Regions from separate parts of the Exiguobacterium sp. Leaf187 genome, predicted to be linked through region 4. Evidence: predicted binding sites of a transcription regulator. Region 4 holds the regulator's gene; each other region holds the start of a gene.
The links. Region 4 encodes Rex, which represses fermentation and respiration genes when NADH is low (regulators of the CRP and FNR family bind a similar motif). Its sites were predicted from a motif close to TTGTGAAATATTTCACAA; they were not measured.
Positions count from the first base shown of each region.

Region 1: a site for Rex is predicted at 2,419-2,436, ahead of ASF99_RS01435 (formate/nitrite transporter family protein). Genes of this name have one in related genera too.
Region 2: a site for Rex is predicted at 2,483-2,500, ahead of pflB (formate C-acetyltransferase). Genes of this name have one in related genera too.
Region 3: a site for Rex is predicted at 3,381-3,398, ahead of adhE (bifunctional acetaldehyde-CoA/alcohol dehydrogenase). Genes of this name have one in related genera too.

Region 1 is NZ_LMPR01000004.1:106,682-114,352, forward strand. It holds gene ASF99_RS01420 (CHASE3 domain-containing protein) at 1-476, opposite strand, end outside; gene ASF99_RS01425 (YitT family protein) at 668-1,534, opposite strand; gene ASF99_RS01430 (hypothetical protein) at 1,671-2,273, shown strand; gene ASF99_RS01435 (formate/nitrite transporter family protein) at 2,457-3,293, shown strand; gene ASF99_RS01440 (YkvA family protein) at 3,330-3,749, opposite strand; gene ASF99_RS01445 (aminopeptidase) at 3,848-5,071, shown strand; gene murB (UDP-N-acetylmuramate dehydrogenase) at 5,127-6,038, opposite strand; gene ASF99_RS01455 (GNAT family N-acetyltransferase) at 6,286-6,801, shown strand; gene ASF99_RS01460 (GNAT family N-acetyltransferase) at 6,816-7,301, shown strand; gene ASF99_RS01465 (hypothetical protein) at 7,330-7,671, shown strand, end outside.
Region 2 is NZ_LMPR01000004.1:165,946-173,616, forward strand. It holds gene pflA (pyruvate formate-lyase-activating protein) at 1-112, opposite strand, end outside; gene pflB (formate C-acetyltransferase) at 147-2,396, opposite strand; gene ASF99_RS01725 (hypothetical protein) at 2,736-3,164, shown strand; gene ASF99_RS01730 (DEAD/DEAH box helicase) at 3,193-4,365, shown strand; gene ASF99_RS01735 (hypothetical protein) at 4,362-5,006, shown strand; gene ASF99_RS01740 (GGDEF domain-containing protein) at 5,062-6,849, opposite strand; gene ASF99_RS01745 (GGDEF domain-containing protein) at 6,860-7,671, opposite strand, start outside.
Region 3 is NZ_LMPR01000009.1:231,455-239,125, forward strand. It holds gene ASF99_RS05090 (hypothetical protein) at 1-186, opposite strand, end outside; gene ASF99_RS05095 (DedA family protein) at 245-838, opposite strand; gene ASF99_RS05100 (Na+/H+ antiporter family protein) at 962-2,281, opposite strand; gene ASF99_RS05105 (beta-class carbonic anhydrase) at 2,596-3,147, opposite strand; gene adhE (bifunctional acetaldehyde-CoA/alcohol dehydrogenase) at 3,484-6,078, shown strand; gene ASF99_RS05120 (hypothetical protein) at 6,268-7,668, shown strand.
Region 4 is NZ_LMPR01000009.1:1,897,162-1,904,832, forward strand. It holds gene ASF99_RS13835 (S8 family serine peptidase) at 1-775, opposite strand, end outside; tRNA gene ASF99_RS13840 (tRNA-Ala) at 997-1,072, opposite strand; gene tatC (twin-arginine translocase subunit TatC) at 1,177-1,956, opposite strand; gene ASF99_RS13850 (twin-arginine translocase TatA/TatE family subunit) at 1,964-2,164, opposite strand; gene ASF99_RS13855 (redox-sensing transcriptional repressor Rex) at 2,164-2,823, opposite strand; gene ASF99_RS13860 (ATP-binding cassette domain-containing protein) at 2,991-4,892, shown strand; gene ASF99_RS13865 (hypothetical protein) at 4,892-5,314, shown strand; gene ASF99_RS13870 (flavin reductase family protein) at 5,434-6,027, opposite strand; gene ASF99_RS13875 (DoxX family protein) at 6,047-6,445, opposite strand; gene ASF99_RS13880 (winged helix-turn-helix transcriptional regulator) at 6,629-6,949, shown strand; gene ASF99_RS13885 (flavodoxin) at 7,055-7,510, shown strand; gene ASF99_RS13890 (haloacid dehalogenase type II) at 7,579-7,671, shown strand, end outside.

The sequences.
Region 1 (7,671 bases), on a different contig from region 4:
TATAAATCATCTTTTACACGTGATAAGTCTTCAAGGATCGTCTGAGTCGTTTGAGTCGATTGTCTGGCGAGACGTTTTGCTGCTGCTGGACTTTGGCGTTCATATACGACGAAAACCCGTTCGATTTCTGACTCCCAGACATTGTTGCGACGAAGAAGATCTTTAATTGTTCCTGGAGTAGTCGAAGATTGATTCAGACTATTACGTAAGTCATGAATTTTCGAAGTCGAAAAATAATATTGTTCAATATAACGATTATCTTCGTACAATAAGAGGCCGCGGACTGCGTTTGCTCGATCTCGATTATGTTCAACCAACTGATCGACTTGATTAATTAACGGTATATCATGATCCTTCATCTGCGCTGTCATCGCCGCAATTGTCCGATAACCAGATAAGGCATAAATGATTGGTATAGAGGCAAATAAACTGATCAAAAGAATCAGCAGAACACGCTGACGCCATAGTGAGTGCATGCAATCATTCCTTTAAATAAAAAGACATGTCATTAGCTTAACTACTATTACAAGAAAAGTGAAGCCTGTCTATTTTTTGAATAGGGATAGGAAAGTAAGAAGTCAGTATTCTGAATAAAAAAGCAGGAAAGCTAGTGCAATCCGAGAAGCTGTTTTATGTAGAAGAAAAAGCGCAGCTTGGCTGCGCTTGGTTAAAACGAATAGGAATGTTCCTTATAGTTTCCGAAAACCGTATGAATTTCTGAGAATGTAACGAATGCATTTGGCTCAACGGAAGAGACGATCTCTTGCAAACGGACGATTTCATTATTTTGAACGACGACATAGACCATTTTTTTCGTTCGGTTGGAATATCCTCCACGTGCATCGAGAATCGTGACACCACGACCGAGTTCTTTTGTAATGACTTCATTGATTTCATCTGCTTTCTCACAAATGATGATACATTGCTTAGAAGCAGAATAGAAACTGTAAACCGTCTGAAGGGCTTTGGCGCGAACGAAGCTCATGATGAGCGCGTACATAACGTGTTTTAAGTCAAACACCCACCAAACAAGGATGTAGATGACAAGATCTTGCATCAGAAATATGCGAGGAAGTGGCCAGTTATGAAAACGAGCGAAGAAAAATTTTCCAAGAATATCAAGCCCTCCAGTTGAAGCACCACCGAAGAATATCAATGCCATCGCAAGTCCAGAGACTAGACCGGCAAAGATGGAGGCGACGAGCGGATCATTTAAAGATTCCGGAACAATTTGAGTCGGAATCCAGTCGATTAAAAAAGAGGAAGCAACGACGATGATGCCGGATAAGAACATGAACCGTTTACGCAGAAAACGAAAACCTAAAAGGAAGAGTGGGATGTTTAAAAGCAATTGCGTTAAACCGATTGGCGTGTGGAAGAGCTCTTGGATGATGAGTGTGATCCCCATGATACCGCCTGATCCGATATCATTTGGAGATAGTAGTAAACTGATGTAAAGGGAATAAAGCAATGTACCGATGATTAAAAAACTAATTTTTTCAACTCTCTTTTTCTGTGGGTGTGTTGTAGTCATGGCAATATGATGAGTGACCTCATGCTCCTCCTTCTGTGAGTATCTGCCTGCAAGAGTACGCCCATATGCATAAAATTTCAACCCTTCTTATGAAAAAAGATGAAAAAGGGTACGTTTTTTTAGGAAGGTGATGAAAATGAAAAAAACGTTCTTGCTTATTGGTTGTATTTGTTTAGTAATACTAATTGGTATTCGCATTTTTCAACCATCGGATGAAGAAAATCGAACGTCTATTTGGCATGATGGAGATCTCGTAGCGAGACAAGTGGGTGCTTCGATGATGAATACGGTAGCGGTTCGTCAATTAGCCGAACAACTTCCGTTCTCATCAGATTTAAAACAGGTAGATGTCGAAGGGGAATCGTTGCGGCTTGTTTATGAGGTTACAGGAAAAGAGCGACAAGCCTGGATTGGTACCGATACTGGAACACTACAAGTGAATCAGGATTTTTTGAAAGCTCGGTTATCTAAAGTGCTGATGCATCATACACTTGTTTTATTTTCAACGATTCCTGATTTGACCGATCTCGAAATTTACTACACGGATCCGTATTCAGGTGCAGATTTTACGATGGACCGGAAAACATTCGACGCCTACACTCCGACCGATATTGAACGAGCTACTTCCTCTTCTAGACGCTTTAATCGGGTCGTCATTGATGGTTATGTGCTCGATGCATCAAGGCGAAATACTTTCTTTGAACGCTTCGCATCACGACTACGAATTCAAACTAATTAGTTGTATAAAGCAAGAAAAGGCATTTTTCACAATCTCGACACAATGATATCGTTTACATCTCGTTCTTTTATAAAAACGATAAAACAGGTCTATTCAATACTTGAACATCTTTTAAGATGGAAGTATGATAATAAATGAACAAACATTGTGAAGTGTTGAACAAAAGAAAGAGAGGTTTCTACGATGAACGAGGTAGAAGCATTAGAAGGATTACGGAATAAAGCAATCAAGTCGACGCGCATGCTACAAATGCGTCCTCTCGAGTACTTAGTTCGTGCCATGCTAGCAGGGATTTTCATTGGATTTGCAATTATTTTTACCTTAAAAGCAATTAACGGTCTATATATGGCGGAGTCACCTGTTGCGACACTTGTTGGTGGACTGACCTTCGGAGTGGCACTCGTCCTGATCGTTTACGGTGGGGCAGAGCTATTCACAGGAAATACGATGTATTTCACGACGGCGACGATGCGCGGCTATACGACGAAGATGGATACGATGAAGGTCTGGTTGATCTGTCTGATTGGAAATGGACTTGGAGGATTAGCATTTGCGCTACTCTTTTCTCAAACAGGAATCATCCAAGAGCTTGGTATGAACAACTGGTTATTTTCTGTCTCAGAAACGAAGATCCACCATACGACGTGGGAAATCTTCACACGAGCTATCTTCTGTAACTGGATGGTCTGTTTAGCGATTTTCATTCCAAAGAACATGAAGAATGAGTTGGCGCAGATCATGATGATGATGGTACTGGTCGCAGTCTTCTTCGCATCTGGATTTGATCACGTCATCGCCAATATGGCCTTGTTCTCCATTGCGTTAGTCGTACCACATCCGGATACGATCACATTTGCCGGAGCGATGCATAACCTGTTGCCAGCTTTAGCTGGAAACATCATTGGTGGAGCAGTCTTCATGGGAATGATCTATACGTGGCTGAATAAAGAAAAATTAGAAGTAGATGAATCACGTCAATCCACGACACCTGTTCATATTGCTTCGAAACAAAATGCATAATCAAAAAGCAGCTGTCGCGACAGCTGCTTTTTTCATTCATTCCATATGTTGAAAGCGATCGACGTCTGCAGCCAGTTCTTCGTAAATCGTCTCGACGATTTGTGCATCATCGAAGAGCCCGAGGACGTTATCGTCCGGTAAGGCGTCAACAGGAGACGTAAAGTACAGAACGGCCGTCAATAACAATTGTTCCTGCTCCGCATGCATTTCGAATTTTTTCTGATAGAGAGCACGAAGCATTTCAAGCAGTTGTTTTAATTGAAAATAAAGGACGAGTTCTGCCTCGCGTTCGATGTCCGAGCTTTCTGTAGACGCGATATCTTGCGTCAAGTGCGCAAGTCCGATTTCTGCTCGAACTAACAATTCTTGCTGTGCTTTTTCATCACCAACGAGGTCGAGTGCCTGTCGGTGAAAATACGTATAAGCCGATTTAAAATCGCCGGGTGTGAATTCCATGGTGATGCCTCCTTCTCTTCTCTTTCTAGTTTCGCCTTATTTCTTGCAAAATTGCAACTATTTCGTGAAAATAAAGATACAAGAAAGGGGATTACATAATGCCGACACAAGCAGAATTACAACAATACGCGTCTTTAGCCGTGCGTACGGGAATTAATCTACAACCAGGACAACAACTCGAGGTGCGTGCAGGAATCGAAAATTTGCCGCTCGTTCGTGAAATCACGCGTGTCGCCTACGAAGTAGGAGCTACGCAAGTATATGTACAATGGTCAGATGATGAGATGACGAAAATCCGTTATTTCGATGCACCGGAAGAGTCGTTTGATACGTTCCCGGATTGGTTAAAAGCACGTTACGACCAACTGGCAGAAGAAAAGACAGCGTTCTTATCGGTCGTCAGTGAAGATCCAGATTTATTGAATGGCGTGGACTCGAGCCGAATCGCACGTGCGAATAAAGCAGCCGGTGTCGCTCTTGCTAATTGGCGGAAGTTCGTCATGAGTGACAATGTCAGCTGGTGTGTCGTAGCAGCACCTTCTGAAAGCTGGGCGAAGAAAGTATTCCCTGATTCAGAGAATGCTGTTGAAGAGCTCTGGTCAGCTATTTTAAAGGCTACACGTGCCGATCAAGCGGATCCGGTCGCTGCATGGGCGGATCATGATCAGAATCTGCGTTCAAAAGCAAAATTCCTGACAGAGAAGAAATACAAAACATTGCACTACACAGCTCCAGGAACAGAATTATCAATCGAATTACCAGAACGTCATGTTTGGTTAGGTGGCGGTGGTCCGAATGCAGATGGTGTTGATTTCATCGCGAATCTGCCGACAGAAGAAGTGTTCACGTTACCGAAAAAGACAGGAGTCAACGGACACGTCTCGAGCACAAAACCGCTTAGCTATAGTGGGAACTTGATTGATGAGTTCACACTCTGGTTCGAGAACGGAAAAATCGTTAAAGCGGAAGCGAAACAGGGTCAAGAAGCATTAGATGACTTGATTTCACTTGATGAAGGTGCACGTTATCTTGGAGAAGTTGCGCTCGTGCCACACCGTTCGCCGATTTCTGACTCGGGTATCCTATTCTATAATACATTGTTTGATGAAAATGCTTCATGCCACTTAGCGATTGGTCGTGCGTACTCGACGTGTCTCGAAAATGGTCCTAGCCTTTCAGCAGAAGAACTAGAAGCACAAGGCGCGAACGACTCGATGACGCATGTCGACTTCATGATTGGATCAGCGGATCTATCGATTGAAGGAGAACTTGCAGACGGAACGCGTGAATCAGTCATGCGTGACGGAAACTGGTCAATCTAAACGAACAAAAAGGTGAGTCCGAATACGGAGCTCACCTTTTCTTGTAAGATTCTTGTTATGCTTCTTCACCGATAATTTTCACTTCTGTCTCAAGTAAGATACCGAATTTTTCTTGAACCGTTTCTTGGACATGACGAATGAGCGCGATATAGTCGGATGCAGAGGCATTCTCGACGTTGACGATGAAACCAGCGTGTTTCTTGGACACTTCAGCGCCACCGATGCGTGTTCCCTGTAAGTTGCTATCTTGAATCAGCTTCCCTGCAAAATAGCCTTCTGGACGTTTAAAGACGCTACCACAAGAAGGGTACTCGAGTGGTTGTTTCGTTTCTCGCTTATGCGTCAAATCATCCATGACTTCCTTGATTAGTGCTGGGTCACCCTCTGTTAAGGCAAATCGACCTTCGAGGATGATGTATTCTTTCTTCGAGAAGCAACTTGTCCGGTATCCCAGTTCGAGTTCATCATGCGAAATGTTCAACAGTTCTCCTTGTCGTGTCAATACAGTAGCGCTATGGAGGCAATCCTTGACTTCACCACCGTATGCTCCCGCATTCATGATCAATGCGCCACCAATCGTTCCTGGAATCCCACAAGCGAATTCAAGACCGCTGAGCTGATGCGCGTAAGCTACACGAGACGCTTCGATGATTGCTGCACCACTTTGAGCAACGAGTTCATGTCCTTCAACCGAGATATCGGTTAACTTCTCAAAGGAGAGGACAATGCCGCGGATGCCGCCGTCACGTACGACAAGATTCGATCCGTTTCCAAGCAACGTCAAGGGAATACCTTGTTCGTAAGCATATCGGACGACAAAAGCCGTTTCTTCATAAGAGGTTGGAATGATGAATAAATCCGCGATTCCTCCCATTTTTGTATACGTATGATATTTTAAAGGTTCATTGATTAGTACGGACTCTTTTGAAATGCCTTCATACAGTCCCGTCATTACTTGTTCAGTCATTATGGTCTCAGTCCTTTTCATGAATTCCTACCAGCGCTCATGCGCTCAAAATATATTTTAACATTAATCGTGCGGTCGTTGTTCAACATACTGTTCCCAAAATACCGACTTATGCCGGGAATTGCAAGCACTAGGGAGTGAATGTCATCGATTAGTAATGAAAAATGTCACAAGGAAAGCAGAGTCAGGAAGAGGAATGAAGCGAAAAGAACTCGGGAAAAGAGAAGTATAGAAGGAGGCGATGACGATGGAAAGTGAACGTTTATGGATGCGACCGTTCGAAGAAGAGGATTTCAGTTTTTATAAGTCGCTTGTCCAAAATGAGCAAGTCATGCGTTATATCAATGGAGGTACTGCCCTGAGTGAAGATGAAGCACGAGAGTGGTTCGAACGGCAATTGGAGCGATACTCGGATGAGCGACAAACTGGTTTTTTGCTGTTATTCAAAAAAGAAACGAATGAACCGATTGGTTTCGCCGGATTATTGATGCAGGAAGTGGATGGAATTGAAGAATTAGAAGTCGGTTATTGGCTCGAACCGAAGCACTGGAAAGTCGGTTATGGTCGTGAAGCAGCGAAACAACTAATGATGGAGGCGTTCAACCGAGGGCATGATCGAATCATCTCGATCATTCATCCCGATAATCATGCTTCGCAAAATGTCGCTCGCGTAAACGGGCTGAACTGGGAAAAAGATACGGTGTTTAGAGGCATTCCTGTCACGATTTACGCTGGACAACTATCACGACTTTGTCGTAACTAAAGAGGAGAGTTTTTATGTACGAATTTAACTTCGCGTCTTTTCACTCCATGACACCTGATACCTTATATGCACTTTTGAAATTACGGACGGATATCTTCGTCGTCGAGCAGGAGTGCGCGTATCCGGAGCTAGATGATCAAGATCAACAAGCGACACACCTAATCGTCCGGAGTGAGAGTGGTCAAATCGTCGGATGTCTTCGGATGTACGATCACCCGACAAAAGGAGTCGCGATTGGACGGGTAGCCGTTCATCGTGCACACCGGTCGGTTGGGTTAGCGAGACAAATGATGGAGAAAGCGATGGTTCATTTGCAGAAAGAAGCTGCGATCTACTTACAGGCACAAGCACACCTAGAAGGGTTTTACGGATCGTTTGGTTTCGAAACCGTATCCGACCCTTATTTAGAAGATGATATTCCACATGTGGACATGCAGTTTCACGCAAAGGATTCAAAAAAAGACTTCACGTCGACGATCGATGAACCGATGAATAAGTAGAATGAACTTTTTCGGAGGTGGATCAGTCATGAAGAAAGTGCTGGTCATTTTCGCTCTTAGTCTAATTGGTATCCTATCTTTAGGAGTCGGTATTTCGTATGCTCAATTGCAGGGGAACTATCGTGACTCTGAAAAAGAGTTGATGACGATTTTAGAGCGGCAACATGATTTATCAGCTTCCTCCTTTCTTGAAGTGCGCGCATCATTCTCTTTACGACATCGACAAATCATACACGTTCGACTTCGGGGTGAACCTGCCATCACATATGAGTTCATTCAGCCAAAGGATGAAATCGAATACCTGGGGTCTGTCGGAACAAGTGTTGAAAAGACAGGAAAACAAGATGCCGTCTTTCGAAACGCTCATTTA
Region 2 (7,671 bases), on a different contig from region 4:
TATGACAGTATTGACACCGTAGTGGACATCCTTGCGTAAAGACGATGAATCGAATGCCAGGACCATCGACTGTTCCACATGATTCAACGGAATGGATCATACCATAGGTCATCCTGCTCACTTCCTTTCACATACTACACATCATTTTAGAGAGAACCGTGGAACGTTCGATTGATGACATCGATCTGTTGTTCACGCGTCAGTTTAATGAAGTTGACTGCATAACCGGATACCCGAATCGTTAACTGTGGATATTGTTCTGGATGCTCCATGGCATCGAGTAACGTCTCACGGTCAAAGACGTTGACATTCAAATGGTGTCCTTTTGAAGTCGTACCACCCATATATCCGTCAAGTAATCCGACTGTATTGCGAATGCGTGTGGCTTCATCCTTACCAAGTGCTTTTGGCACGATCGAGAACGTGTAGGAAATCCCGTCGAGCGCATGTTCATATGGTAATTTTCCGACAGACGTCAAGGCGGCGACAGCACCACGGGTATCACGTCCATGCATCGGGTTAGCACCCGGTGCGAATGGTTCACCCGCACGGCGTCCGTCGGGTGTATTTCCTGTCTTTTTACCGTAGACGACGTTTGAAGTGATCGTCAGGACAGACTGCGTCGGAAGGGCATTGCGATACGTTGGATGTTTACGGATTTTCTCCATGAACAGTGTGACGAGATCGACCGCCATCTGATCGACCCGTTCATCGTTATTCCCGAACTTCGGAAACTCGCCTTCGATCTTGAAATCAACTGCAATCCCATCCGCATCTCGGATTGGACGAACTGTTGCGTAACGGATGGCAGATAGACTGTCAGCGACGACCGATAAACCAGCGATACCGCATGCCATCGTCCGTAAGATTTCTGGATCATGTAAAGCCATCTCAATCCGTTCGTAGCTGTACTTATCATGCATGTAGTGGATGACATTCAGTGTGTTGACGTACAGTTCTGCGAGCCAATCGAGTTGACGATCATAAGCCGCCATGACGGTTTCGTAATCGAGTACTTCATCAAGCATCAATGGACTTGCTGGGGCGACTTGGATTTTGAGCTTCTCGTCCATTCCGCCATTGATCGTATAAAGTAATGCTTTTGCCAGGTTTGCTCGCGCACCGAAGAACTGCATCTGTTTCCCGATCTTCATCGCGGAGACACAACAAGCGATGCCGTAATCATCTCCATAAACCGGTAACATCAAATCATCGTTTTCATATTGAATCGAGCTTGAAACGATCGACATCTTCGCACAGAATTCCTTGAATCCTCGTGGAAGCTGAGTAGACCAGAGAACGGTTAGATTCGGTTCCGGTGCCGGACCAAGTGTCGAGAGAGTGTGTAAGAAGCGGAATGAACTTTTCGTGACGTTTGATCGTCCATCTTCACTCATTCCACCGATTGATTCCGTTACCCACGTCGGATCACCCGAGAATAGATCGTTGTAGTCTGGTGTCCGTAAGAACTTAACGATCCGAAGCTTCATGACGAAATGATCGACGAGTTCTTGTGCAGTCTCTTCCGTCAAGCGACCAGCCGCAAGATCACGTTCGACATAAATATCAAGGAACGTCGAGACTCGACCGAGTGACATGGCTGCCCCGTTTTGCTCTTTGATGGCAGCAAGATAGGCAAGATAGACCCACTGGAATGCTTCTTGTGCTGTTTCTGCAGGGCGGGAGAGATCGAAACCATAGCGAGCTCCAAGCTCGGTCAATTCCGTTAATGCGCGCAACTGTTCATTCATCTCTTCACGGTCGCGAATCATCGATTCAGATAAGAACCCGCCACGTGCCTTTAAATCCTTCTTACGTTCTTCGATCAAGCGTGCCGTTCCGTACAAAGCAACACGACGATAGTCACCGATGATCCGTCCGCGACCATAAGCATCAGGTAATCCGGTGATAATACCGGCTTTACGTGCAGCGCGCATTTCAGGGGTATAGGCATCGAAAACCCCTTGGTTATGTGTCTTCCGGTACTCGCTGAAAGTTTTCGTGACGGTCTCGTCTGCTTCAAAGCCATACGCAGCTAGGGCATCATTCACCATCCGAATCCCACCGTTCGGATGAATCGAACGTTTAAACGGTTCGTCTGTCTGTAAACCGACGATTTTTTCAAGTGAGCGATTCAGATACCCTGCATCATGCGAGAGGATCGTTGATGGTGTTTTAGCATCGACGGCATATACACCACCACGTTGTCGTTCTTCATTCGTCAGCTGTAGAATTTGTTGCCAGAGACGTTCCGTTGCTTGCGTCGGACCGACTAAAAAGTGATCATCTCCTGTATATTCCGTGCGATTGAGTCGAATGAAGTCTGCGACATCGATCGTCTTTACCCATTCACCAGACGTAAAGTTCGTCCAAGCACTCGTTTTTTCTAATAACATGGATACCACTCCTTTAATATTGAGCTAATCATCAGTTCCTTATGTGAATAGTGTAACAAAAGGAAGGGGTGATTCCCTTTACGTTCATGTGAATGTTTTAACAAGTGGACAAACGTTGATATGACGGGCTTTCTTTATTTCTGTATTCATATGAAAATAGTTTTAAAAAAACAGTTTTAGATTGCTAATTCAAGGTTTTTTGGAAACTGTATGAGTTGATTTGAAAAAGATTCACTAGAACAGTTGAAACTGTGAGGAATGTCACGCTACGGTGCCTTGTATTTTTAAGACGTATCGTTGACAATGAAAAAGGGAATATAGAACGTGGAGGTGTGCCAAATGGAGTATGTATCATTAACACAACAAGGAGAGTATCAGTCGGGAGACTGGGTCTCGCTGAAAATCGGATCGGACGGTTCAACGCGAACGGGAATGATCACGGAATTCGAAAATGATGGATTCTGGATTCGATTTGAAGATGATTTTGATTATGAAGACTTTATCGGCTATGATGAATCGTATTGGATTGCGCTTGTTCGTCGTCCGGTTGACGTAAAAGCGACGTATGCGAGTCTTGCGGAGTACCCGGCACTCGCTGCAGAATTACAGGATCGTGTCATCCAAGGATTCGAGATTTTAGAAGAAGAAGCCGGTGAAAGCGAGATTCGATTCCACATTCGATTGCTCGACGCAGGAAATGAATATACACAGACATTACGGGGATACCGTGATGCATCAGGAGATCATGTCGAATACGTAACGGCATGATGGAATTAAGAGAGTAGGAGAAATCGTTATGAACTTTACAAAACCATTTTTACAGGAAGCATGGGAACGGGCGCGCTTTACCGAGTTGATGCCTGTTCAAGAACAAGCGATTCCGTTGTTGCGCGAAGGAAAAGATGTCCTGGCTGAAGCGCCAACAGGAACAGGGAAGACGCTTGCTTATGTCATTCCAGCTTTAGAAAAGATTGAAGTAGAAGAACCACACGTGCAAGTCGTGATCACGGCACCAACACGGGAACTCGTCATGCAAATTCATCAAGTCATTCAATTGTTTGCTCAAGGAAGTGGTATCAAATCCGGTGCATTCATTGGTGGTGTTGAATTAAAACGACAATATGAACGATTGAAGAAAAAACCACAAATCATCGTCGGAACGCCAGGGCGTCTCGTTGAGTTGATCGATTCGAAGAAGCTAAAGATGCATAAGGTGAAATTGATCGTCTTGGACGAAGCGGATCAAATCTATGAGAGTGGTATGAGTGACTCGGCGACGCGAATCGCAAACAGTGCACTACGCGATCGTCAGTTAGCATTCGTCTCCGCGACATTGCCGGAACGGACAGCAGAATGGGGACGGACGCTTGCAAACAACCCTGAGACGATTCGGGTTGAGCGTGCCGTCAGCACACAAGTGACATTCGGTTATTTGGAGACTTCACGTCGTCAGAAGCCGGAATTGTTACGTCGCCTGGCGAACATGCAAGGATCAAAAGTGCTGACATTCATCAACAACCGCTCCTTCCTCGGACCATTAAATGGTGAGTTGAGTAAATTCTCATTGAAATATCGGATTTTGGATGCTGAAAAAGGAAAACGAGAGCGAATGGAGACATTACGTTCTTACAAAAAAGGAGAGTTTCCTTTACTCGTCACGACAGGTCTTGCGGCACGTGGTCTAGATATCGAAGCAGTCACGCATGTCGTCCATTACGATTTACCGGAGTCGCTTGACGATTTCGTACACCGTTCAGGTCGGACGGGACGTGGAAATGCGAACGGAATGGTACTTGCTCTTGTTACGGATCAAGACTTAAAACACTTAAAAACACTTGCGAAGCAAATGGGCGTCGAGATGGAAGCAATGGAAATTTACCGTGGGGAAGTCATTCCAAAACGTGAATTCACAGCACCTCAGACGATTAAACGACCGGCTACTCCTCACCGGAAAGGGCGATCGAAATGAAGAACGATCGAAAAGTAATTCCGTTTCCGACGACGGTTTCTGAAGCGGAAATGAATGCAGCCTTGAAGAAGATGTATCAAGAAGCAGCGACAGCACGTAGTACGGATTGGGTCGCTTTCATAGAAGAGATTGCAACGGAGGGACGTTGGTATTTAAAAGATGCTGAGTTGTTCCGGGACTTATTCGTAGATTGGGCCATCTTCTATGAGACGGATGATCAAGGAAAAACGCCGCACGGTCGTTTTCTTGAGCAGGTCAAAGAAGAGTTATCGCCTAGCCTCTATCGTGCCTTGCGTGGATTAGCGGACCCGATGCCCTCGCTGTTTCAAGTCGAGGCGGATGGTGTCGTTGATTTGATGTCAAAACAGACGTATCAAACGGATTTGTCTGAGATTGAAGTCGAACCAGGTGATTTGTTGATTGGAAAACTGCTCTACATTTCTGGGAAATGGCGCTTTGCGATTGCCTACATGAAAGTAGCGCGCGCACTGGTACCAGAAGTCCTCGCCTTGTTGACAGATTTCGTGGATGAAGTAGGAGAAGACGCGTTGCTTCGCCAGTACCCTGAGTTTTGTGCGGAATTGATCGACTTACTCCTCGATATCGAAGAAGGCAACATTGCGCCGAGACCAGAAGAATAATCGAAAAAACCTAGGACACATGACCGATTATGATCAATGTGTTCTAGGTTTTTTTTCAAGAATCTGCTCGATATAGGGCGACATCGTTTTTATCCCGATGTTTCACGCGATACATGGCAAGGTCGGCTTGCTTTAAGCATGTTTCAAGATCAGCTTTATGACACGCGGTCACACCGATGCTTGCAGAAACGAATAAGGATTGTCCTTTATAGACGTAAGGACGTCTTAAAAAGTGTAAGAAGGATTTACATTTTCGACGTAAGGACAGTTCATCATCGGCGTGTAAGAGGATCGCGAACTCATCTCCACCCAGTCGATACACCTGTTCTAAAGAATTCGTATGCTCGCTCAATCGTTTCGCGACCTCGATCAATACGTAATCACCTGCTTCATGACCATACGTATCATTGACTTGCTTAAAACCGTCTAAATCGACTACCGCAAGATAATTCATCTCGAGGAGATGGTTCGAAAAATCTCGCTCTAACGAACGACGGTTTCCGATACTTGTCAAGGCGTCATGGTAGGCGTGGTATTCGATCCGTTTTTGCCGGAGCTTTCGTTCAGTGACGTCATGTAAAATCGTGAAACGTCCCATCGAGGTGGCAGCAATTTGAATCGGAATATCAATGATCTCATATCGTCTATGTTGTTCATCTTCATACTCATCGATATCTGTCTCAAGTGTTTCTAATAGGTGACGCATCGTACGAGGAATATGTTCAATCGTCATGTCGGGTAAATGAAACAGACGTTGGGCAGCTAAGTTCGCGTATAGTGCCGTTCCGGATTGATCGAGTCGAATCATCGGATCAGGGTGACCGAGAAAGAGTGGGATGACTTGCTGTTCGCTATCTTTAATTTGTTGTTTTCGATGTTCGATGCGTGAAGCGAGTTGTTCATTCCGTTCGTGTAATTGTGCGACGATCAACCCATGCTGACGAGCAATCAAGATTTGTCGAATGATTAGTAAAACTAAAATGATAAAGATATCGAGCTTTCCGCCTTCTCGTTCCACCATGTAATGAATGAATAAAGGAACGGCCAGTAGAGGGAGCCAGGAGCGGGGAATGACCGTCGTTCGAGTGGTTCCTTCTTCGATATGATCAATATGCCATAGAATAGCTGCACTTTGCACCAAACGGATCAAGATCGGGAAAAACAATAGATAATTCGCTGAGAAGTCCGGGAAATAAACACTTGAGACTTCGTAGATACCGCGAATAAAAATGGATAAAAACAATAAGAACAATGCCATCCTTGATACCCAATGGGTTTCTTGGATGAACGTGAAATAGAAGAAAACGAATAAACCGAGTGATGTATTCGTGATGACGATGATGGCATAAGGAACAGTTTGCAGTCCAGGATTCGTCAATTCATTGAGGACGTGAAACGCGACAAGTCCAATGAAAACGACGATGATCGCGGCATCGACGAAAGCGAGTACGTGTTGTCCGAGTGTCCGTTTTGTGATGATTCGGTAAAAAATCGCGTATAAGAATACGTAATGGGATATTGAAAATAAAATTAGGCTATAAATAGATGGAACTGGAAAGTCTGGATTGAAGAAATGTAATGTCTCAAGAACGGAACCGATACAGGATAAAACTAGTGATCCTAAAGCGATCAGCCAGAATTTTCGTCTTGGTACGACTAATGCTTGTTCCTTACGATAAGCAGTAAGAATAAAATAAGCAATCAATCCAAGAGAGGCATACTGTAGTACTTGTTCAACGATCCGATTAGAGATGGAAGGGGTCCATGTGGCAAGGATCATTAGAGCAAAAGACATGACGAGCATGGCAGGAAACCAACGGATGAAATAGTTCGATTTAAGCATGGACTCCCTCCTAACGTTTAATTTGAGTAGCGAACAAAAAATTGTTTTTTTCGGTCTTCTTAATATGGTACATGGCTTCATCTGCTCGAATCAATAATTGTTCTGAGCTTTTACCATCTTCAGGGTATAAGGAAATTCCGATTGATGGTGTGACTTGAAGCGTATGTGTCTGAATATAGAACGGATGATTTAGAACTTCGAGAACGTGTTCGGCAAACTGACGTGTTTCCGAAGCAGATGCCTGAATGAAGATCAAGAACTCATCTCCTCCAAGACGTGCAACGAGATCAGTTGACGTCGTCATCGATTGAAGGCGGCTCGCCGTCTCTTGTAACACGAGGTCACCAACATCATGCCCATAAGTGTCATTGATTTGTTTGAAACCGTCTAAATCAATGAATAGTAAGGAGCCGTATTCTAACGTCGGCAGAGTTAGATAAAGTTGTTCCTCGAAGTAACGTCGGTTTGGCAAATGCGTGAGCGAATCATGGTACCCCATACGTTCTAGCCATACTTCCTGTTGATAATCTTCCGTGATATCCGCCAAGATGACGAAATAGCGTTGTTGATCCGGGATATCGATGATTGTCGTATTCAAAAAGATTTCCGGATGTTCCTCCGTGGCCGGTACATGTAGCAAATGAGAGGGATAAATCAGCTGCGCTTGTTGAAGCAATGGAATGAGTCGATCGAGTTGTAGCCGTTGGCTCGGTCCGAGCGGTAAATCGCTCCATCCAGCTTCGACAGCAGCTGGATTGACAGATCGAATCTGATACGTAGCATCGATTTCAAGAACAACTTCTGGATAAGATAGAAAAAGCG
Region 3 (7,671 bases), 1.7 Mb from region 4:
CGTCTTACGCCAATCATCCTTCAATTGATGAATGGAAAGGACGTGTTCATTGCGTGCTTCGTCGAGGGTTTCTTCGACGATTAAAATATGTCCGTCGACGGTGATCCCGGTCGCGACAGGATGACCCGCCCGATAGGATGCAGTCAAACGACGTAACGGAAAATGAGCAAGTGGGGATGTGAGCATGGCAGGACCTCCTGTTTGTTTAAAAAAACAGTCCGTCGTCAGACAGACTGCTAGTTGTTCAAACCGTTCGTTGACGGCGTTTGTAGATGACATAGAAGATGATCAAGACGACGGCAGCGATTAGGACACCGTTCGTGTACGGTGCAGCCACTTCCTTGATCGAGCGCCAGTTCGTTCCGAGCGTTTCACCAAGATACAGGAACAAGATCGACCACGGAATGATCGCAAGCACCGTATAAAGAGAAAACTTCGTTTGATCCATCTTGGCAAGACCTGCCGGAATCGAGATGGCATGACGGACGACCGGGATGAAACGGGCTCCAAAGATGACGCCTTGTCCGTACTTTAAGAACCAACGCTCGGCTAGATCGAGATGATGTTCTGAAATCAAAACATACTTCCCGTATTTCAGGATAAGGGGACGACCGCCGTAGCGAGCGAACCAATATAAGAATAATTGCGAGAATAATCCACCGATGACGGCAGCGACGATAGCAAGCGGCCAGCCGATCGTTCCTTGGGAAATCATGAATCCACCGTAAGAGAGGACGATTTCACTCGGTATGATTTCAATCATCAACCCGAGGGCGATGCCGAAATATCCGAGATCGGCAAGCGAAAGCAAAATCTGGTTGACGACTTGAGATAACACGTTAGACAACTCCTTTGTATCAGTTCATTCCTTTATTTTAGAGAACCGAGGACGAAATGAAAAGGAAAAAAACGGAGACAATTTAAAAGACGGATCCGCGATGACAGCGAATCCGTCTTGTTTTTATAATACAACCGCAGCGATCGTACCGAAGATGAGTAATGGAATGTTGTAGTGCAGGAACGTCGGAATGACCGTTTCTCGCATGTGATCATGCTGACCATCAGCATTCAAACCACTCGTTGGTCCGAGTGTCGAGTCAGACGCCGGGCTACCTGCGTCACCGAGAGCACCGGATGTACCGATGATAGCAATCGTCGCTTCTAAGCTGAATCCGTACTGGATACATAGTGGAACGAAGATGGCAGCGATGATCGGAACGGTTGAGAAACTCGAGCCGATACCCATCGTGACGAGAAGGCCAATCAAGAGCATGACGAAGGCGGCAACGAGTTGCGAATCGCCCATCAACGCTTTCGAGTTCTCGACGAGAGGCTCGATATCGCCCGTCTTACGCAAGACGTTTGAGAATCCGTTCGCTGAAATCATGACGAAACCGATGAATGACATCATGCGCATACCGCGTGTAATGACGTCATCTGCTTCACTGAAGCGAACAAGACGAAGTAACAAGAAGAGAATCAACCCCGTCGTCGCAGCGAGAATCATTGATCCGGTCTGTAGTTGTACGATCAAGGTCGCAATGACGACGACTCCACTTAAGACAAGCTTCGTTTTCGTGATGACCGGAATTTCATAATCGTCTGGAGCGATGTCGCGAATCTCATACGTCCGCTCTTTCCGGTACGTGTACAAACCGATCAAGAGACCAACGACCATTCCGAGTGCTGGAATCGCCATTGCTTCGATGACGGAAGCTCCAGCAGTATCGAGACCATTTGCCTTCAGGTTCTTCAGCAAAATCTGATTGAGGTAAATGTCTCCGAATCCAACCGGTAAGAACATGTATGGTGTCACAAGACCGAACGTCATGATGATCGCTATCCGGCGTCGATCGATCTTAAGCTGAGAAAAGAGACCGAGCAACGGCGGAATGATGATTGGAATGAATGCGATGTGGATCGGCAACACGTTTTGTGAACTGATCGCAAGCAAGAGAATCGCGAACAAGATGAATCCTTTTAATTTTTTGACGGAAGCGGCACTTGCGTTACCACGCGAACGCGCAATCAAAGAGTGCGCAAGTGCATCCGGTAAACCTGTTTTCGAGAGGGCGACGGCAAATGCACCAAGCATCGCGTAGCTAAGGGCGATTTCTGCTCCGTCACCAAGACCACCGGAGAATGCTTTTGTCGTCGCAGTCAGGTCAAGACCACCGACGAGACCACCAGCAAACGAACTGATGACCATCGCGAGCACGATGTGGACGCGGAAGATCGCTAAAATAAATAGTAAAAAGACGGCAAACAATACGGCGTTTATCATTCAGTAAAACCACACTTTCTTTTGTTATCACTGTACTATACTAAAGTATCTTACAGCCATGTTGGAATGCTGTCAAGAGTAAAAGTCTGACCTCGTAATCGAAAGATGAATGATACGCTTTTTAGCTCTCCACAAGAAGTTACATTCTGTTATACCCCGAAGCATGAAGTGAGAAGCGTTTTGAACACTGAAAATGACTCATACGAAAAACGTGCCATCCTTCTCCGTTACGAGAAAATATGGCACGTTATTTTTAAATTAAGACGGAGTAGAATATCCGAATCTATTTGCGTTTCTTCTATAGAGAGTGATCAGCAATCGACGACGTCGAGCTTACCAGTACCCGGATCGATGACGAGTCCGTGGACGTTCGTTCCTGGCGGTAGTAATGGATGGTTCTTCACGAGGCTGACCGAGTGAGCGACGCTTTCTTGAACTGACGTGAAACCACGCAACCATTGATTCAAATCAACGCCAGATACTTCGAGCGTGTGAAGAATCTGTTGGTCGATGCCCCGATCCTTCATCTCGTTGATCATGTGGTTAGGATCAATCGTGCTCATGCCGCAGTCGTGGTGACCGATGACGACGACTTCTTCAGCACCAAGAGCATACAATGCGACGAGAATCGAGCGCATGACGGAACCGAATGGGTGCGATAGGATAGCACCGGCATTTTTGATGATCTTCGCATCCCCGTTCTTAAGACCAAGTGCGTGTGGGAGGAGCTCCGTCAATCGGGCATCCATACACGTCAGGATGACGACCTTTTTGTCCGGGAACTTATCCGAGACGAACTGCTCATACTGTTTTTCGGCGACGAATCGCTCGTTGAAGGCTAGCATTTCCTGTACAACTGACATTCAAGTGTCCTCCTTTAGTGGTAGCTCTTAATATGTACCCCATATCAGAATACAAGATGATGAAACGGCTATCAAGTCACGAAAATGCGAGGTGTGACAAATCGCACACATCTATGTACATGAAGCAAAACGATGAAAAAGAAGAACTCACAACAGTTGTAAACGCTATCAAAGGTGTGATGGAATTCACAGGATGGTCATGCACAAAACAGGAAAAAGGGGTTATGATTGATTTGTGAAGGAAAGCACAAACTATTGAAAAACAGCTTGGCATTCCTGACATAATGGTTAGCAAATCAAACTCAGATTCGTTCCACGACAGGGAGGAAACCACTCATGGCTGTGAAAGAAAAAACAAAATCGACGGCAACGCCGGTCGAACAAGCAGTTGGACAAATCGTTGAAAAAGGGCAACGCGCATTACAAGAATTACTGACATTCGATCAAGAAAAAATCGATACGATCGTTCGGGATATGGCACTTGCCGGACTTGAACGGCACGTCGAACTCGCTCGTCTCGCGGCAGAAGAGACGGGACGCGGTGTCTTTGAAGATAAGATGATTAAAAACATGTTTGCGACAGAATACATCTACAACAGTCTACGTCATGAAAAAACGGTCGGGATTTTAGAAGAAGATGTCCAAAACGGCATCACATATATCGCTGAACCCGTCGGTGTCGTCTGTGGTGTCACACCGGTCACGAACCCGACATCAACGACGATGTTCAAAGCATTGATTGCGATCAAGACGCGCAACCCGATCGTCTTCGCGTTCCACCCATCGGCACAACGATGTTCCGTCGAAGCAGCGAAAACACTCCGCGACGCAGCCATCAAAGCAGGGGCACCAAAAGACTGTATTCAATGGGTCGAAGAACCATCACTTGAAGCAACGAAAGTCTTGATGAACCATGAAAAAATCGCCATGGTCCTTGCGACAGGTGGAGCAGGAATGGTCAAATCGGCGTATTCAACAGGTAAACCGGCACTTGGTGTTGGACCAGGGAACGTTCCGTGTTATATCGAACAGTCTGCGAAAGTCAAACGGGCAGTCAGCGATCTTGTTCTTTCAAAAACGTTTGATAACGGGATGATTTGTGCGTCTGAGCAAGCTGTCATCGTCGACCAAGAGATTTATGCGACGGTTCGTGCGGAAATGGAAGCACTCGGTTGTTACTTCTGTACACCGGAAGAAAAACAACGCCTCGAATCACTCGTCATCAAAACCGATACATGTGCCGTCAACGCGGACATCGTCGGGAAACCTGCGACATGGATCGCAGAAAAAGCCGGAATCGATGTTCCGGAAACGACGGTCATGCTCGTCGCAGAACTCGAGCACGTCGGAGCGGCAGAACCATTGTCTCATGAAAAACTCAGTCCCGTCCTCGGTGCGTACCGCGTCGCTTCGACCGAAGAAGCGTTCACGATTGCAGAACAGATGCTTGAAATCGGCGGTCTCGGTCATACAGCCGTCATTCATACGACGAACGATGACTTGATGACAGCGTTCGGACTCCGCATGAAAGCCTGCCGGATCCTTGTCAACAGCCCATCTGCTCATGGCGGAATCGGTGATCTGTACAACGAGTTGACACCATCACTGACACTCGGTTGCGGATCATACGGGAAAAACTCTGTTTCTGAAAACGTGACAGCGAAACACTTACTCAACGTCAAAAAGGTGGCGAGACGACGCGTGAACATGCAATGGTTCAAGGTCCCTGAAAAAATCTACTTCGAAAAGAACTCCGTTCAGTACTTGCGGTCGATGACTGACGTCTCACGTGTCATGATTGTCACTGATCCAACGATGGTACAGTTCGGGTATGCCGATAAAGTAATTCAAAACTTACCACAGTCCGTCAGTTACCGGATCTTCGACCAAGTCGAACCAGATCCATCGGTGACGACTGTTCAGACAGGTGCTCAAGCGATGCGTGATTTCAAGCCTGACTTGATTATCGCCCTCGGTGGTGGTTCAGCGATGGATGCTGCAAAAGGAATGTGGCTCTTCTACGAACAACCGAACGAAACGTTCTCAAACTTACGTCAAAAATTCCTCGATATTCGCAAACGGGCGTATCAATTCCCGACACTTGGTCGTCAAGCGAAGTTCGTCGCGATTCCGACGACTTCTGGTACAGGTTCAGAAGTGACACCGTTCACCGTCATCACGGATAAAGAGAAAAATGTCAAATACCCGATTGCTGACTATGCATTGACACCTGACGTCGCAATCGTTGATCCGGAATTCGTCATGACCGTTCCAGCTTCAATCACTGCTGATACCGGAATGGATGTCTTGACGCATGCGACAGAAGCATACGTCTCGGTGCTTGCAAACGACTACACGGATGGACTGGCACTGAAAGCAATCAAGATGATCTTCGACTACTTGCCACGAGCATATACTAACGGATCAGACGCCGAAGCACGCGAAAAAGTGCATAACGCGTCAACGATGGCAGGGATGGCATTCGCGAACGCCTTCCTCGGCATCAACCACTCGATCGCGCACAAAATCGGTGGTGAATTCCACACGCCACACGGACGGACGAACGCGATCCTGATGCCGCACGTCATTCGCTATAACGCGTCACGTCCAACAAAACTAGCAGCATTCCCGAAATATGAATCATTCGTTGCGGATGAGCGGTATGCCGACATCGCACGCTACCTCGGTCTTCCGGCAGCAACGACGGAACAAGGGGTCGAATCACTCATTCAAGCGGTTGCTGATCTTGGACAACGTCTCAACATCAAGATGTCATTCAAGGCGCAAGGCATTCAAAAAGCAGACTTCGAGGCAAAACTCGATAAGATGGCAGTCGATGCCTTCGAGGATCAATGTACGACGGCGAATCCGAAGATGCCGCTTGTCGCTGAGTTACGGACGATCATGGAACAAGCATACGAAGGCATCTAATAGAGAAAAATACCATGGCACCTGATCGTTCAACCGGCTTCTCACTGTGAGAAGTCGGTTTTTATTTTGGAAATCAGTGGAGACAGTCAGAGAAAAGGTGGGATATAATGGCTGTTGAATGAATTTGATGTTTTTGGTTTTGCTGTAGCAGGAATATTCAAACATCAGACATAAAAAGGAGGAAATGGGATGGAGTCAAGGCAAGAAAGGAAACAACGACGGTTTTCCGTCTGGGATGTCCTGTTTGGCGTCCTTATCGGTCTCTTCTTTTTCGGTGTCATCTATGGCGTGATGGCATTTTTGACTTCACAAATCACTTCATCCTCAGACTATCAGGATCTCGTGACGCAGATGCAACAGGCGGATGTCTCCTGGAAAGATGCAGACATCACGGTGTCATTGATGCTACTGTTCGTCGGTGGGCTGTCGATCACGATGCCGAGTGCGGTCCGGGAAGGGATCATCAATCAGGTACTCGACGCGAGTTCTGCCGGTGATGTCTTATCGTTGTTTGGGATCGACTTAAAACAGGTCCTCGCACCACTTACGTTCGATGTCTCTTACGGCACGTTACTTTATTCTGTCTTTGGCATCGGTTTAATCGGCCTGTTATTTTTAGTATTACGGATTAAGGCAAGTCGTCTTGGGTGGACGATTCGATCGGTTAGTTTCTTCTTAACCGTCGGGATCATCTGGTTCGTCCTTGCCGGACGCGGAAACGACGTGCCATTCCTCTCGTTACAAGACGGCTATGCGATGAGTGGCATCTTACCGCTTCTCGTCGTCAGTTTGCTTGGTTGGATGGCGTTCTTCCCGCAAAAGTTATCCGGTCTGACAGCTGCTGGACGTGCCAGCTTACTGATTTTGATGCTCGCAAGTACGCTTCAACTCGTCTTTACGGTACAGGACGAAGCGGAATATGACGGCGATTCCTCACTACGGACGGCACTCACCGTCGCGAGTCTGAACGCCGGAAGTGGCGGGATGTACGACTGGATCCACGGCGGTCAAGTCGTGTATCAAGCAGACGTTCTTGGAGCGAATGCGGAAATTCCCGTCTCGATGTTGAACGGGGAGACTTCAACGGATCAACTCAATGACTCGATCCAAAAAGTCGTCGATGGGATCGACACGGACCGGGTGACAGAACAATTGTTGACGTTACTCGGTGGAGAACGTCCTGATTTGTCAGCAACACAATTGAAGCTCGATCCTGTTGATTACGGCGTCGCGCGGCAGACGATTCAAGTGATTGATGCGGAATCGGCAGGAGCGACGCCACCGAATGTCTCAAGTGAGAGTGCGTATTGGGTGTTGTTGCTCGTAACGTTTGCGATCTACTTCGTCTGTAGTATCCGAAGCTTCAAATCGATCATCGATCCGTTCGTCTTTGCGATCGCGATCGGTGTCATCAGCTTCATCGTCAGTCAAGCTTCGTACGTTCAGTTCGCAATGAAATGGCGCAGTGACGTCTTATTCGAGTTCGCTCAACAGACGGCAGGCTGGACAGTACTATACGCCGCAGGGCTTGCGTTACTTGGTGGAATTCTTGGTTATGTCGTCCGACGGAAGCCAGACAAAGCGGTTTAAGGA
Region 4 (7,671 bases):
GCATCGATGCACCTGCACCTAAATCACGGATTTCGCTATCGTGATCAGCGTAGTTATAGCCGTATGGGACTTTTTCCGTGAAATACTTCCCTTTTAGTCCTTTTGATTCTTTGGCGCTTTCAACCTTTGAAGAAGTCAAATCAATCTTCGTCTCTGGGCTCAACACCATATCTTTATGCGACGGATCAATCCCCGTATCGATAACCGCTACAATTGTCCCTTCCCCTTTGAAGCCGTAGTCCTGCCATGTTTCTTTTGCATTAACCATATCTTTGCTATATAACATATCTGGTTTTGCACCTTTATCGGCTTTCGGTCGCGCGTATTCATGGGCGATATGTACGCTCTTGACTCCGTCGAGTTGTTTGATGTCTTCGATGTCGCCGAACTTGACTTCACCACTGAATCCGTTGATGACGGTCGTGAAGCTTTCCTTATATGTAACGGGAATCGATTTTTTAGCGATCGCTGACTTGACTGATTTTTGGACGCTGACGAGGCGATCCTTAATCGACTCTTTTTCGGCATTGCTCAATGTGCTATACCGCTTGTTTTGTGCCTGCGCGATTTGAATCGCCGGCTTCTGCTCCATCTCGATGACGACACGGACCTTGTCAGACTGCTTATACACCTTCTCCTGTCCTGTTTTCTTAAGTGAGAGGGCGTGCGGCTTTTGACCGCTTGCCTTATCTTGCGAGGACAGTGCTCCTTGAGCACTGACCAAGTTGGAAGATGTCATCAAGACAGCTGCCAAGAGTGCGATTTCCTTCTTCATGCTTCTTTTCCCCTTTTCTAAAAAACTATAATGATGTTACCAACAAAACAGTTAAACGAAAATTCTGTATATTTAGTTTAATGAAATAGATGGAAATAAACAATTCGGTTCTGTCTGTTTTATATAATTATTTGTTTTTATTGACACTTTATATTGCATTTCCATATTTTGAAAACAACAAAAAAACTCTTGAATGCTCAAGAGTTTGAAGTGTACGAATATGGTGGAGACTATCGGGATCGAACCGACGACCTTTTGGCTGCCAGCCAAACGCTCTCCCAGCTGAGCTAAGCCCCCATGAATTAACTTTAGTATACGCATCGCTAACTGCTTTATCAATATAAAAATAACGCTTTCATAAAAAAGAATTCCTTCCAAAATCGTCGGAAGGAATTCACGATTCATTTATTCAATTCACGCATCAAATCCGCCTGTCGTTCAAGCTCTGCCTGTTGCTCGAGGATCAAGACCTTTTTGTACGTCCGCGCAGAAATCAAGATGCTGATCTCATAGAGAACGAACAATGGGACCGAGATCATCAAATGTGACGTCACGTCCGGCGGTGCGATCAATGCCGCAACGACGAACAGCGCAAAGTACGCATATTTCCGATTCTTTCGCATGAAAATTGGCGTCACGAGACCAAGACGTGTCAGAAACATCGTCACGACCGGCAATTGGAAAAGAAGACCGAACGGAATCGTTAATCGGATTAAGAAACTGAAGTAGTTCTCAACTCCGATGACTTGTTCGATTCCGAGTTCCTTCCCTAGTTCAGTCGAAACTTTTAATAAGAAAGGTAACAACCAAAAGTATGAGAAGGCTACACCAGCCAAAAATAGAAAGAAGATGACCGGAATATACGTCAATGTCGCTTTTTGCTCCTTATCATACAGACCAGGGCGGACGAATGCCCAGAGTTGATACATCCAGAACGGCGATGCCAGCACGATTGCGATGATGAACGCAAGATTCAAATACAACATTAAAGGATCTGCGACGTTGAAGGCATTCAAACCGATACCGAGCTCTTTTAAGTCCGCTTGCAAGAAGCGAACGAGCGGTCGGACGAGCGGAAATGCAACAGCGAACAGGACGACGACGATGATAAGCGACCAGACGATCCGTTTACGCAGTTCGTCCAGATGCGACGTCACGCTTTGTTCTTGATCAATCGCCATGATTCAATCACTTCTCTTTCGGTTCATCCTTTTTATCGTCGTCCATGATACCGTTCGTTGCGCTCTTGAACTCTTTCAATGTCTGACCCGCAGCACGACCAAGTTCAGGTAACTTCTTCGGTCCGAAGATGATTAATGCGACGACACCGATTAGTGCTAAGCTACCTGGTCCGATGAATGCTATAGTTGACGGGATAAGGTTTTCCATTATGATTTCACTCCTTCAGCTGATTGCGAATAATGCTTCATGAAATAAACTAACGACTGCAACTCGATCGATAAATCGATGTGATGGACCCGGACGCTCGCTGGCACGTTCAACCGCGCGGGCGTAAAGTTCAGGATGCCAGTCACACCATACTCGACTAACTCATCCGCTACTGACTGCGCGAACTGGGATGGAACCGTCAAGATGGCAACATCGACCTGATTCGCTTCGATTTGTTCTTTCATGTCCGAAACATGATAGATTGGAACGTCATGCGTCGTTGTTCCGACCTTCTCTTCGTCCGCATCAAACGCAACGACTATCCGAGTACTATTATTCTTTAAAAAGTTATAATTTGCAAACGCTGTTCCGAGATGACCGACCCCGATTAAGGCAACATTCGTCACCTCATCTTGATTCAAGGTTTTGCGGAAAAACGTTAAGAGATGTTGAACGTTATATCCATACCCCTTCTTCCCTAATGCCCCAAAGTAGGAAAAATCGCGACGAATCGTTGCTGAATCAACCTTCACCGCCTCGCTTAACTCAGCAGAAGAGACGCGGAGCTTGCCTGAATTGTATAAACTTTGGATGAAGCGATAATATAGCGGCAACCGTTTTGCTGTCGCTTGTGGAATTTTTGTGTCTGGTCCATTCATCCTGCAGTTCCCCCTTCGGCCACATCCATCGTGGCACCCAAATCTTTGCAAAAAGCTTTCTACTCTCCTTGATTGTAAACCACTTCACATAGAGTCACAAATAATATATTCCGCAGGACCTCGCGCTTTTGTTCGTGATAGACTAAAGGGTGGAAGGATGGATGGAAATGATACTCTTACAAGTCAACCAACTCTCGAAATCATTCGGCGTTGAGCCGATTTTAGAAAATATCAAATTGGAAGTACAAGAGCGTGACCGGATTGCGCTCGTCGGACGAAACGGTGCCGGTAAATCGACCTTGCTCAAAATCATCGCTGGCGAACTCAGTCATGACTCGGGCGACATCATGAAAGGCAAGGATGTCAAAATCGGTTATCTCGCGCAAGACAGTGGTCTTGAATCGAACGAGACGATCTGGAACGAGATGCTGACCGTCTTTGAACATCTCCAAGAACAAGAACGAACACTACGCCGGATGGAAATCGAAATGGGCATGGAGCATATCTTGAACGATCCGGTCGCGTACGATCGTCTCCTAAAGACGTACGATCAAGCGCAACACGACTTCTCAGAAGCGGGTGGTTATCAGTTCGAAGCGAATATCCGCTCCGTCCTGCACGGCATGCGCTTTTATCCGGACGATTATTCGCGCCGGATCCAAACGTTATCCGGTGGTCAACGGACACGTCTCGCCTTAGCGAAGATGCTCCTGCAAGCACCAGAGCTCCTCATTCTCGATGAGCCGACCAACCACCTCGATATCGATACGCTCGCTTGGCTCGAAAGTTACCTCGGTGGTTATCGTGGTGCCGTTCTGATCGTCTCGCACGACCGGTACTTCCTTGACCAAGTCGTCAATGTCGTCTATGAGCTGTCACGCAATGTCTGCCGTAAGTTCACCGGTAACTACACGAAGTACTTGGAACAAAAAGCGGCATTGTACGATCAAGAAATGAAACAGTTCGAACAGCAACAAGAAGAAATCGCGAAGATGCAGGACTTCATTCAACGGAACATCGCCCGAGCGACGACGACCAAACGTGCCCAAAGTGTCCGGAAGCGGCTCGAGAAGGTCGATCGGCTCGACCGACCAGATGGGGATGAGCGTAGCACGGTCCTGTCCTTCCCGATTGAAAAACAGAGCGGGAATGACGTTCTTCAAGTCAATCAACTGGCAATCGGTTACGAAGAAGCTGTCTCAAAAGACATCACGTTCCGCTTGCAACGCGGTGAATCGCTGGCACTCGTCGGACCGAATGGAATCGGAAAGTCGACGCTTCTAAAAGTCCTCGTCGGTCGCTTACGCCCCCTCTTCGGTGATTTCCGTTTCGGAACTGGCGTCTCGATCGGATATTACGATCAAGAGCAGGCAGAACTCAATGACCGGAACCGCGTCATCGATGAGATTTGGAACGAATGGCCACTGATGCGTGAACAAGAAGTCCGGTCTGTCCTCGGGCAATTCTTGTTTAGCGGTGACGATGTCTTCAAGATCGTCCATGAGTTATCTGGTGGCGAACGCGGACGTCTCGCACTTGCAAAACTGAAACTCCGGAAAACGAACGTCCTCGTCCTCGATGAGCCGACGAACCACTTGGATCTGGATTCGAAGATGGTCCTTGAAAATGCGCTCGTCGACTACGAAGGAACGCTGTTATTCGTCTCTCACGACCGTTACTTCATCGACCGAATCGCGACCCGCGTCATCGAGATGAGTGAAGCCGGCGTGACGGAATACCTCGGTGATTATTCGTACTACACGGAGAAGAAGGCGGAGCAAGAAGAGATTGCGCGTCTTGAAGCCGAGGAAGCAAAAGCTGCAAAGGTCACGGCGTCGAAGACGATCGATAAAGAAGCGCAGAAAGAAGAGCGCAAGCGCCGTCAGCAAATCGAACAACTCGAACAAGACATTGAGCGGCTCGAACAGCGTTCAGCGGAGATCGAACAGTTGCTTTGCGAACCGGAAGTCTTCAATGACATTCCGAAAGCAACGGCACTTTCGGCAGAACGTGATCAGATTGATGTCGATTTGCTCGAATTAATGGAACGATGGGAGAACCAACACTGATGCGGACGAAGAGCTTTTTCATCAATCTCATCTTAGGATTACTATCCGGTGTTCTCTATTTCGTACCGTTATATGCCGATTATGTATCCGTCTTTATTCGTCCAGATGCCTTCAATGCTGCACTTCCTTTGTTCCTCTTGATTTCCTGCATGATCGGTCTCGTCATCCAGACATGGAGTGGGCTCTTCATCAGTTTACTCTCGGGATTATGCTGTACGCTCCTGACGATACAGCTATTCGTCGAACTCAATGATCCGTTGATCTTATCGTATTACGGTAGTGTCTCTCCAATCAGCGCTTTCTTGATCAGCTGCGTCGGAATATGGGCACTCGCAATCGTCTTTTATTTGCTCGATGGCTATCAGTACAGTAAACGTCATGGTCTTGAAGCCTCTTCAAACGAAATCGATCCTCAGCCTTGATGAATCAGATGAACGACATGAAAAAAGGAGTGGAGATTCCGGTAGTTAGACCGGTCTCTCCACTCCTTTTTGTTTGAATCAAAACGAATCGTACGATGAGTCAGGCATTCACACTTCGATCATTTCGTCGGTCGGGCAATCGTAAACGTCTTCCCGATCGTCGCATAATCATTCCCTGCTAAACGAGCGACAGCCTTCAAGCCTGCCGCGTCAATTCGGAACGACTCGACGAGTTCATCTGCAACGTGATAGCGCAGTACTTCCCCGATTAGAAGATCGGCACCTTCTAGCTCGACGTGTTGCGTCAAGCGCATCTCGAAGCGAATTTTCGCTTCCGCGATTCCGGGTACTTCGATTGCGTCACTATCGACGAGTGTTAAATCCGTCCGCTTAAGCTCACTTTCACCGTAAGCAAGTGGCGCTGCTGTCTCATTGACTGCGTCGACGATCTCTTCGCTGACGATATGGATGACATAACTTTGTTTCGCTAAGATGTTACGTGCCGTATCCTTCTGCCCCTGATCCGTCCGTTGTACAGCGATCACCAGTTGCGGCGGACTGCTTGAAGCGACCGTAAAGAAGGAAAACGGTGCGGCGTTGACCGTCCCGTCTTCTCCTTGCGTTGTCACGAAAGCAATCGGACGCGGAATGATGCTTCCGATCAGTAATTTATAATTGTCTTTTGCGCTAAGCGTTGATGCCTCAAACTTCATGAATGACCCACCTTTTTCTTCACCCGATGAGTGCAGCGAGTGAATAGTCTCCAGCACCGATCATCGCTACACCAAGCGCGATGACGATCAATGCCATGTTGTATTCGTACCCGTTCTGCGTCACCCAGTAACCATTTGCACCGTGTACTTTAACGATTGCAACAAGCATCGATCCGATGATGAGGAGCGCTGCGATCCAGAGGAATACGCCTCCTGCAAATAATAAGCCGCCGATCAATTCAGCAAGACCTGCTGTAATCGCGAGTGCCTTCCCTGGCTTCATGCCGATTGATTCAAACCAACCGCCTGTTCCAGCGATTCCGTGTCCACCGAACCAACCAAATAATTTTTGTGTCCCGTGTGCAGCGAATGTTAAGCCGATGATTAAACGAATGATTAAAAGTCCTGTATCCATCATTGCTCTCTTCTCCTTTTACCTAATGTATTTTAGTTACTTTAAGTAACTCAATAAACAGACTATATCTTATCACTTACTAAAAGTAAATAGATTTGTTTTAGTTCTTTTTGTTACATTAAGTAAAATGATTCGATTTTTTTAGCAGAAGCGGGTATACTACAACTATAGAAAGGATGAGTGCTGATGGAAGAAGTCGCAATCCAACCGGCTCTTTGTCCCAAAGTCGAACATGCCTTTGAAATCTTAGGTAAGAAATGGACGGGTCTGATTTTACGTCACTTGTTGACGAAGACATGTCGTTTCAATGAGATTCAAGATGCCATTCCCGAATTATCAGGTCGTATGCTCACGGAACGTATGAAGGAGCTCGAAGCGGAAGGCATCGTCATCCGGACTGTCATTCCCGATCGTCCGATTAAGATTCAATACAGTTTGACCGACAAAGGGCGCCAACTCGAACCGGTCATTCGTTCCATTGAGGAATGGGCCGAACTACAAGACTAATGTATAGAAAAGCATCTTCTTCGGAAGGTGCTTTTTTATATGTCCTTTGACATTGATAATCATTATCAATTAAAGTAGAGAAGTACAGTGAAAGGAGGAAGATGCATGCATATCGCGATTGGATTCGTCAGCATGTCCGGTAATACGGAAGATATCGTCTCGCTCATTCAACATGAACTCGAGCAACACGGTGTCAACGTGACGATCACGGAACTAGATCAATTCGTCGGGGAGGACTTATCACGTTTTGATGGTCTATTACTCGGCTCATATACATGGGGAGACGGTGATTTACCGTATGAAGCAGAAGACTTCGTTGAGGAGCTAAGGGAACAATCCTTAGACGGGATACCGGCGGCTGCTTTTGGTTCGGGGGATCTTGATTATCCGAAGTACTGCGCAGCCGTTGATTTGATTGAAGACGCATTAAAAGAAGCTGGGGCGACCCTCGTCACGGATGGCTTGAAGATTGAGTTTGATCCGAATACCCCGGAGAAACAAGCCGCTTGTCGTGCATTCGCGCAAACGTTTCATCGCTTTTTACAACAGGTTCATTCTTGAGTGTCGTTTGAATCCGTACTGTAAGGGAATCGTTAAAGCAGACTCTATGAAAGTGAGATGAATGTTTTATGACGATTCAAGCACTCGTCTTTGACGTCTACGGTACATTATTCGATGTCCATTCCGTCAAAGAACAAGCCGAAGCGCTTTATCCGGATCAC